2 regions of the Photobacterium sp. J15 genome follow, and region 1 is predicted to be linked to the other one. Evidence: predicted binding sites of a transcription regulator. Region 1 holds the regulator's gene; the other holds the start of a gene.
The links. Region 1 encodes PurR, which represses purine synthesis genes. Its sites were predicted from a motif close to TNANGNAAACGTTTNCNTNA; they were not measured.
Positions count from the first base shown of each region.

Region 2: a site for PurR is predicted at 2,480-2,499, ahead of pyrD (quinone-dependent dihydroorotate dehydrogenase). Genes of this name have one in related genera too.

Region 1 covers NZ_CAWMUI010000001.1:1,531,700-1,536,136, forward strand. The annotation lists gene AACQ93_RS07125 (carboxymuconolactone decarboxylase family protein) at 1-234, opposite strand, end outside; gene AACQ93_RS07130 (hypothetical protein) at 396-788, opposite strand; gene AACQ93_RS07135 (TfoX/Sxy family DNA transformation protein) at 1,045-1,635, opposite strand; cyclic di-GMP riboswitch class I at 1,771-1,873, opposite strand; gene purR (HTH-type transcriptional repressor PurR) at 2,090-3,097, opposite strand; gene hutZ (heme utilization protein HutZ) at 3,692-4,249, shown strand.
Region 2 covers NZ_CAWMUI010000001.1:1,914,195-1,918,631, forward strand. The annotation lists gene AACQ93_RS08795 (NAD-glutamate dehydrogenase) at 1-2,309, shown strand, start outside; gene pyrD (quinone-dependent dihydroorotate dehydrogenase) at 2,657-3,667, shown strand; gene AACQ93_RS08805 (cell division protein ZapC) at 3,916-4,437, shown strand, end outside.

The DNA.
Region 1 (4,437 bases):
AAAAGCACAATCATTAAGCTGAGAAACACGAACGCAGACAAGTGAACGAATAACCGGGGTGATAGGGGAGGACTTACGATCTAAGTATCCAAAGAAACCGGCCACCAGCCAGAATAAAGCAGGGCGTCGACCCCACAAAAGAGCAGGATTCAGAACGTTACCGTAATGGCGTTTTTGAAGCCAAAGAAGTGGTTTAATGAAGATGGAATACTGTTTTTTGGCTGGTATACGCACATGAGCCCCTTATATGTCTGTATCACTGTAGCAATATGCTACTTTTAGTATATCAATCTAGTTGGACTAATGGTCGGCTATATTACTAGATTGTTGTGAGACACAGACCGTTAATGGGGCAATTAAATTTCAGAAAATTAAGATAATTTTGATAAAAGTGCTTAGTTGACTGAAATTTGTACTACTTGTGACCTTTGTTGTTTGGCAATATCTGCTGTATCAGGATTTGCGACGAAGAGATAAAAGCAGGCAACTAAAGGTAGTGAAGCAATCACCATGGTCTTGCCAATGTGATAGTTGCGATACCAGTATTTCTTTGAGCGAACTTTTAAAAAGACACCCCAGCAAAGCAGCAGTAGGTTAAAGGCTGCAGTAATAATTAGTGCACTCTCAAGAGCTTCAAGAGAGGCATGTTGCTGAAGTACTAAAAGTGTCACTATTGCAGACGGAAGTAAACTGACAAATACAAGACCACGCATTAACCTGGGCCATATACAAAACTTGTCTTTAAACATTTGTTCAGCTTGTCCGGGAAATGGCTTTGAATAGTACATAACAACCTCCGGTTTATATGACGGTTCAATTTTACTAATCGGAGGAGTTAAAAAAAGAGTGTTGATGATTTTATGAACAGCTTTGTGAGAAGTGTCAATTTTTCACTCGTATTGACAAAAAATTGTCAATTAACGACTAAATAATTTAATTAAGCAATTATTTTTATATGCTACAAGTATTAATTAATCAGGTTGGGTATAAGCATAAAAAATAAGAGGTGACATGCACCTCTTATTATATTTTGCTTATCTGAATTTAATTCAGTTGTGACAGAAGCTCTGTACGTCGCTGTTGTGGAATTACAGACCAGTGCGTACCACTTACAGCACCTTCTAATGCCCACAGAAGCTCGATATTAACTGTATCTTTGTGTGTCTCCTGCAATGCTCTGTAAGCATTTAGGGAGCCCGCTTCATACAGTTCTTCAACTGTGCTTATGCCAGCTTTCTTAAGCATTCGCTCGTTGGCAAGGCGAAGGTTTGGCAGATCTTTAATACGGTTCGGTCCGCTTTTGCTTTTGGTTTCCTTATCCTGTTTGGCCGCCTCCAGAGCTCGTTCAGCTTTGCTGACAATTCTTTGAGGCTCATTCCACCATTCTTCAGGAATAGCATATTGCTTAGTTACAACAGGGAAGCCACGTTTTTTATAAACGTAAGGTTCCAGACCTGCTTTCTTATATTCTTCTTCGTTGTCGGCATTAGCACGTAAATGCAATTTGTCATTTACTACAAGCGCAAACATTGTTTCGCCTGAAAATATGCCAAAACCGCCAAACATTGAACGAGATTTAATATTCTCGAAACAATTAAATAATCTTAATGATTCTTTAAGTACTGGTTTGTCCATGCGTCTTCTCGGTGATAAATATTGTGAAATATCTTCGAGTCACCTAAAACAAGAGCGAGGATTCAGAATAGCAAAATTTACAAAAAGACTATGTCAGCGATAAGTTAAAGTCTGACATAGCCATTTGCTACATCCATCGGCAACCCCGCTACCATAAGTGACATAGTTCATAAAACTAAACACTTTTAGGCCGGAAGCTTTGCGTCCCAATCTTTCGAATGGTTTGCCTTGTTCGTGACGCTATTAATATATCTTAAGTTATGATTTTTGACCTTGCTCCCATTTTTAAAAGTGTGATCTTGGTCCAATAAATTAGTTCGTTTTTTGGGCTCTCGACGCATTTTTCATATCGATTGTTCATATTGAATACTATTTTTTTCACGGATGAAAAAAAAACCGGCGAGTTGCCTCACCGGTTTTATGTGTCAATGTCGACGCAGATTGCAATTACGATTTATGCATTAAGATTCTTAACAGAATTGCGAACCACCAGTTCAGGTGCCATTTCAAAAATCTGATGCTCGTGTTTTTTGTCTTTAACACGTGCAAGTAAGATCTCGATCGCCGTTTGACCCAATCTGCGCTTTGGCTGGTGAATTGTAGTCAGAGGGGGCGAGAAGTAAGGCGCCAAATCGATGTTATCGTACCCGATGATAGAAATATCATCAGGAACACGGATACCAGCCTGTTCAAACGTACTGATCAAGCCCATTGCCATGATGTCGTTAAAACAGAAGATGGCGGTAGGGCGATCTTTCATTTCAATAAAGCGCTTCGCCGCAACAACAGCAGACTCACATTCGAAGTCCCCTTCAAGCAGCCAGTCTTCATTTACGTCCAGCTCAGCTTCCTTCATGGCTTTGTGGAAACCTTTCAGACGTTCCTGACATGTGAGTTTGTCTGTGTGACCGCTCAGACAGCCAATCTTTGTGTGACCTTGTTCGATGAAGTACTTGGTTGCAACATAGCCGCCAAGTTCTGCGTTGTCCTGAATTTTATCCGTGTGCGGGCTTTCCGGACCCCAATCCATAATCACCATTGGCAGATCTTTTTGACGTTCAAGAAGCTCAAGTAGCTTTTCGTCAAGATCTGAGCACATGACAAGCAGGCCATCGACACGTTTTTCTGCCAACATGCGTAGGTAATCTCGTTGCTTGGAAAGATTACCTTCTGTGTTACAAAGAATCAGTGTGTACCCTTGGCTATAGCAGTACTCTTCAACACCGTGAACGACTTCGGCAAAAAACGGGTTGGTTGATTTGGTTACCAGCATTCCGATGGTACGTGTGGTATTACACTTAAGGCTTCGCGCGACGGCACTTGGCGCGTAGTTCAGTTCTTCAACAGCCTCTAATACCTTTTTTTGTGTAGCTTCTGCTACAAAACGGGTTTTGTTGATCACGTGTGAGACTGTTGTCGTTGAGACTCCAGCTAAACGTGCAACATCTTTAATCGTTGCCATACTTATTCTTCTAATAATTTCAGGTCAGAGGTCCCGACCGTTTCATATTCATTTAAATTGATAGTAACAGACAGCAAAATTGTCTTTGTATTTGGTTGTTCAGGCAATTTTGCTGTTTGTTACTGTCTGTTTTATGAACAAATCATCATGTACAAAAACGCCAAAAAGCCGCTGCAACGAGCGGCCTTGCTTCTCGCGTCTTTAACTGACGTTACATTGTTAATCGCTTGCGTTCACATTCTACTGAGTGTAGCGCACAGTGCAACGTTTCTGTATTCCAAGATCTTAAATCTTGATAGATATCAACAAAGTTAATGCACTTTAAGGGTGTTAAGGTGCATATGATGCGTTATTTGTTTGAGCTATTTGATAGTGCTGATAACTTTTGGTTATAAAACATGTGCTTTTGTGACATCTGTCTTGGCAATGCGGAATGAGGTGGGATACCTGACTGCTCTCTCTTCAAGAGAAGCGGAAATCCGGGGCTATTATATTGATATGGGTAAAAATGGGAGTAGAGGTTAGAAAAAACGTCTATTCACTAATGCCGTCTTAAAGCATGAAAACAACAATATCCCGGAGAAATACAAGTTAATGAAACAGGTAAAGCAGGTACGCCTTCAAAACCGGCTTGGCCCTGAAATTGCCGAATTTCGAGAGTCGTGCCAGACCCTTCAGCTCGCTACTGTTGATGCAGAAGGCAAACCTAACGTGAGTTACGCGCCCTTTGCCTTGCTGGATGATGGTTATTATGTGCTGATCAGCCAGATTGCTAAACATGCGCGTAATTTGCTCGAGAATCCGCAAGTGTCTTTGATGATGATTGAAGATGAAGGTACGTCGAAAACGATTTATGCCCGTAAACGGCTGACATTTGAAGCGAATGTCTTTGTGGTTGATCGTGAAACCGAACGTTGGCAGGAAGGTATTGCTGCATTGCAAGAGCGTTTTGGTGAAATTGTTGAAGGGCTAAGCGGTCTGGCTGATTTTTCTCTATTCCGCCTGGAGCCGATTCAGGGATTGTTTGTTAAAGGTTTCGGTCAGGCATTTCAGGTTAGCGGTGATGATCTGGTGGACTTTGTTCATTTGCAGGAAGGACATAAGCGTATTGTAGATGGAAGCGAAGTGACAACACCATCAGAAAAGCTGTAACAGCAGTTCGTATCTTAATGTAAGTTGCAACGTAAATAGTGATTTAAGGCCTGAATGAATATCAGGCCTTTGTTCGTTTAGGTCGTTATAACGGACAATCGCGGAATCGCTTGATCCGGATCATCGTAAGCAGAAGGCTTTCTTGAAGGGGGAAAATTTCGTGTGATAATTGTCATATTGATAACAAT
Region 2 (4,437 bases), 380 kb from region 1:
TTGGTGCGAAAGGCGGATTTGTCTGTAAGCGCCAGCCACAACTGACAACCCGTGAAGAAATATGGGCAGAAGGACAGCGTTGTTACAAACGCTTTATTCGTGCACTGCTGGATGTGACCGATAACATCATCGATGGTGAGTTGATTCCACCAGCAAATGTGATCCGCCATGACGAAGATGATCCATATCTGGTTGTTGCGGCAGACAAGGGCACAGCAACCTTCTCAGATTTGGCCAACTCAGTGTCGGAAGATTATAACTTCTGGCTGGGTGATGCTTTTGCTTCAGGTGGTTCTAACGGCTACGACCATAAAAAGATGGGTATAACTGCCCGTGGTGGTTGGGAATCTGTTAAGCGTCATTTCCGTGAATTGGGTGTTGATTGCCAGAATACTGATTTCACTTGTGTTGGTATTGGTGATATGGCCGGTGACGTGTTTGGTAACGGTATGCTTTTATCTAAACATACCCGTTTACTGGCAGCATTTAACCATATCCATATCTTTATCGACCCGAATCCGGATTCAGCCACCAGCTGGAAAGAACGTGATCGCCTGTTCAACATGACAAGATCCAGTTGGGAAGATTATGATCCTAAACTGATCTCAGAAGGTGGCGGTGTATTCTCACGCCGCAGCAAGTCGATCAAGCTGACACCTCAGATTCAGAAACTACTCGGTACCCGCAAACAGGCTTTGCCACCGAACGAACTTATTCGTCTGATATTAAAGATGGATGTCGATCTGCTGTGGAATGGCGGTATTGGTACCTATATTAAGGCTGAATCAGAAACGGATTCTGATGTTGGTGACCGCGCTAATGATGTGCTTCGCATCAATGGTAAGGACCTGCGGGCCAAAATTGTCGGTGAAGGCGGCAACCTGGGTATGACTCAACTTGGACGGGTAGAGTTCGCCCTGAATGGTGGCCTGGTCAATACCGACTTTATTGATAACGTAGGCGGTGTTGATTGCTCGGATAATGAAGTCAACATCAAGATCCTACTTAACAGCCTGGTTGCTAGTGGAGATTTAACCAACAAACAGCGTAATGAACTGCTCGAGAAGATGGAAGATGAAGTTTCAGATATTGTTCTGGATGATGCTTATTGCCAGAGTGAATCGATTTCCGTCACTCAGCAGCAGCAGGTACAGTTGCTGAAAGAACAAATTCGCTTCATCCACCATCTGGAGAAGGAAGGTAAGCTGGATCGCGTACTTGAATACTTGCCAGACGATGAAACACTGGCTGAGCGTGAGAAAGCAGGAGTTGGTCTGACACGACCTGAGCTGGCGGTATTGGTGGCCTATGGCAAGATGGTATTGAAAGAAGATTTGGTTAGCGATGAGATCGCAGATGATCCTTATCATAACCGATTACTGCCTTCTTACTTCCCTCAAGCATTGCAAGAGCAATATCGAACTCAGATGGAAAACCATCCACTGAAACGTGAACTGATTGCGACATCGTTAGCCAACCAGATGTCTAATGAAATGGGTTGTAACTTTGTCACTCGATTGCGAGAAGAAACTGGTGCAACCGTTTCTGAAATTTCGTCAGCCTATGCTGTCGGCAGGGAAGTGTTCAGCTTTGATAAATTCTTCCTCCAGATCCGTGAATTGGATAACGTTATCTCGGCCAGTGTTCAATATGAAATGCTGTACCGTTGTCGCAGAATGCTACGTCGGGTAACTCGGTGGATCCTTCGTAACCGTGACCGCAAGTTAGGTATTGAACAACAGGTCAGCTTCTATCAGCCAATTGTTCATAAGCTTCGCGATAATCTTGAAAGTTACCTTGTAACAGAAGAGGTTCATGAGCATAACGAACAGGCAGAGGAAATGATAAAAGAGGGCGCTCCTGCTCAGCTGGCGCATAACATTGCGCGTTTAAGCAGCTTGTACTCTGCGCTTGATATTGCACAAATCGGGAAAGAGTTGGATAAAGACATCGACTTTATTTCGAGGGTTTACTTTGTGGTTGGCGCGGATATGTCCCTTCATTGGTTCCTCAAGCAGATTCACAATCAACCAGTCGAAAATCACTGGCAGGCATTGGCTCGAGCTTCATTCCGTGAAGATCTTGACTGGCAGCAGCGACAGCTGACAACGGCTGTAATCACAAGCTGTCAGGAAGGTGAAGAAGCTGAAGCCCTGATTGAGAATTGGATGGATGACAACAGGCAGGCAATTCAACGCTGGAATACAGTTCTTGCTGAATTCAAAGTGGGTAAAACTCATGAATTTGCCAAGTTCTCTGTAGCATTGCGTGAACTGATGTTGCTCAATATCAACTGTCAACCAGCATAATGTTCATTTCATAAACAAAAATATTGGCTAGGTTAAAAGCCGCTAAATGCAAAAATTTAGCGGCTTTTTTATGTGGCTAAAAGGAGAGAGAAGGGAGTGGCTGTGATAATAAGTTATAGATACTTGATATCTTGTGATAAACATTGAATTAGCTTAACTTTTAACCTGTACAACGTAATCGTTTGCATTTTTTGGAGGCTAAGAAAATTAATTTTTTGCCGCTAATCCCTTGTATTGTAAGGAACTGGCTATTTTTCAAAGCCAACGACAAAAAATACTCGTTGAATTGCAACGCTAAACTGTGAATAATGTACTCCCGTTTATACGGGGCTTTTTAAGGAGGTACAATGATTTACCGCCTCGCTCGTTCGGTACTTTTCCAGTTTGATGCTGAAAAAGCACATGATCTAGCTATTCAGAACTTTTCTCGCTTTACCGGCACTCCTCTTGATCTTTTCTACCGTCAACACGTTCCTGATCGTCCCGTTGAAGTAATGGGCATCAAATTCAAAAATCCAGTTGGTTTGGCTGCAGGCCTTGATAAAAACGGCGAATGTATTGATGCATTCGGTGCAATGGGTTTTGGCTTTGTTGAAGTAGGGACGGTGACACCACGACCTCAACCAGGTAACGATAAACCACGTGTTTTCCGCGTAATCCCTGCGGAAGGCATTATCAATCGCTTTGGTTTCAACAATCTTGGTGTTGATAATCTGATTGAGAACGTCAAGAAAGCGAAATATGACGGCGTTATCGGTATTAACATTGGTAAAAACAAAGATACGCCGATTGAGAAAGGGGTAGAGGATTACCTGATCTGTATGGATAAGGTATATCAGTATGCCGGCTACATTGCGGTAAATATTTCATCTCCTAACACTCCGGGACTACGTACACTGCAATATGGTGAAGCACTGGACGATTTGCTTTCTCAGCTAAAGCAAAAACAAAAAGAGCTAGCCGAAAAACATGGCAAATATGTTCCACTAGCTCTTAAGATCGCGCCGGATCTTGAAGATCACGAAATTGGCCAGGTTGCTACGGCCTTGATCCGAAATGAGATCGACGGTGTGATTGCAACTAACACAACACTGGATCGCTCTCTGGTTGAAAACATGCCGAACTGTAACGAAGCTGGTGGTCTGAGTGGCCGGCCTCTGCAGAATCGCAGTACTGAAGTGATCCGTCGTTTGGCAGAAGAGCTTAATGGCGCAATCCCTATTATAGGGGTAGGTGGTATCGACTCTGCCGTAGCCGCACGTGAAAAGATGATGGCAGGTGCCCAGCTGGTTCAAATCTATACTGGCTTCATATATCACGGACCGAAGCTGGTTAAAGATATCGTTACCAACGCTTAAATCTCTTAGTTTCGAAAAATCAGACAATAACAAGTACCTGCCATGATCACTCTGGCAGGTACTTTTTTATCTGAGCGCTTTATTACAATATTGATAAACTACTTTTTTTGTCAAAATTTCAGTGATCTAGCAGTAAGTTAGTGATGATTTTTCCCCTTTTATTTTGCCATCAGCACAGTAAAATTCTCCTAAAGTTTTTTCTGACTTGTTGGATAAGCAGTATAAAGAACTGATTTTGGAGCAATTACGTGTTGAAGCCTAACAATTCATGGATGTGGTATTACGACCCAAAGCATGACTCCCTGATGTTGGATCTGGGGGAAGAAATGGTTTTCCGTGTATCTATTCCAACGAAACATCTTGTCACTTCTGCTTTTGAAAAGACTGTGTTTACAGTCGATGATGCAAGTGTTTTCCAAACCTTCCAGGAAAGCATTGCTCATTTAGATTTAACTCTGCCGCGAAAGGCCGAACTGGCGCTCAATGCTGTAGCTGCTAGTCGCTTTCACAAGCCAATGATGCCGAAAAGTTGGTTCTTCACAAACCAACAGGGCGGAGTAGAGCCTGAAAACGGTGATATTGTTGAATTAGAGACAGAGTTTGCAACTGCTAAGTTTCTGATTATAGAAAACAGTGGCTGCGCAAGCTTGTGTATGCTGGCCGAGGTAGAGCCTTTAACGCTGAATGTATCTAAAGAGATGGCATTCTGTGACACCATTAAGGTCATGAACGACCGCATGAAGGCTTTTCAGGTCGAACTACCAATGAAT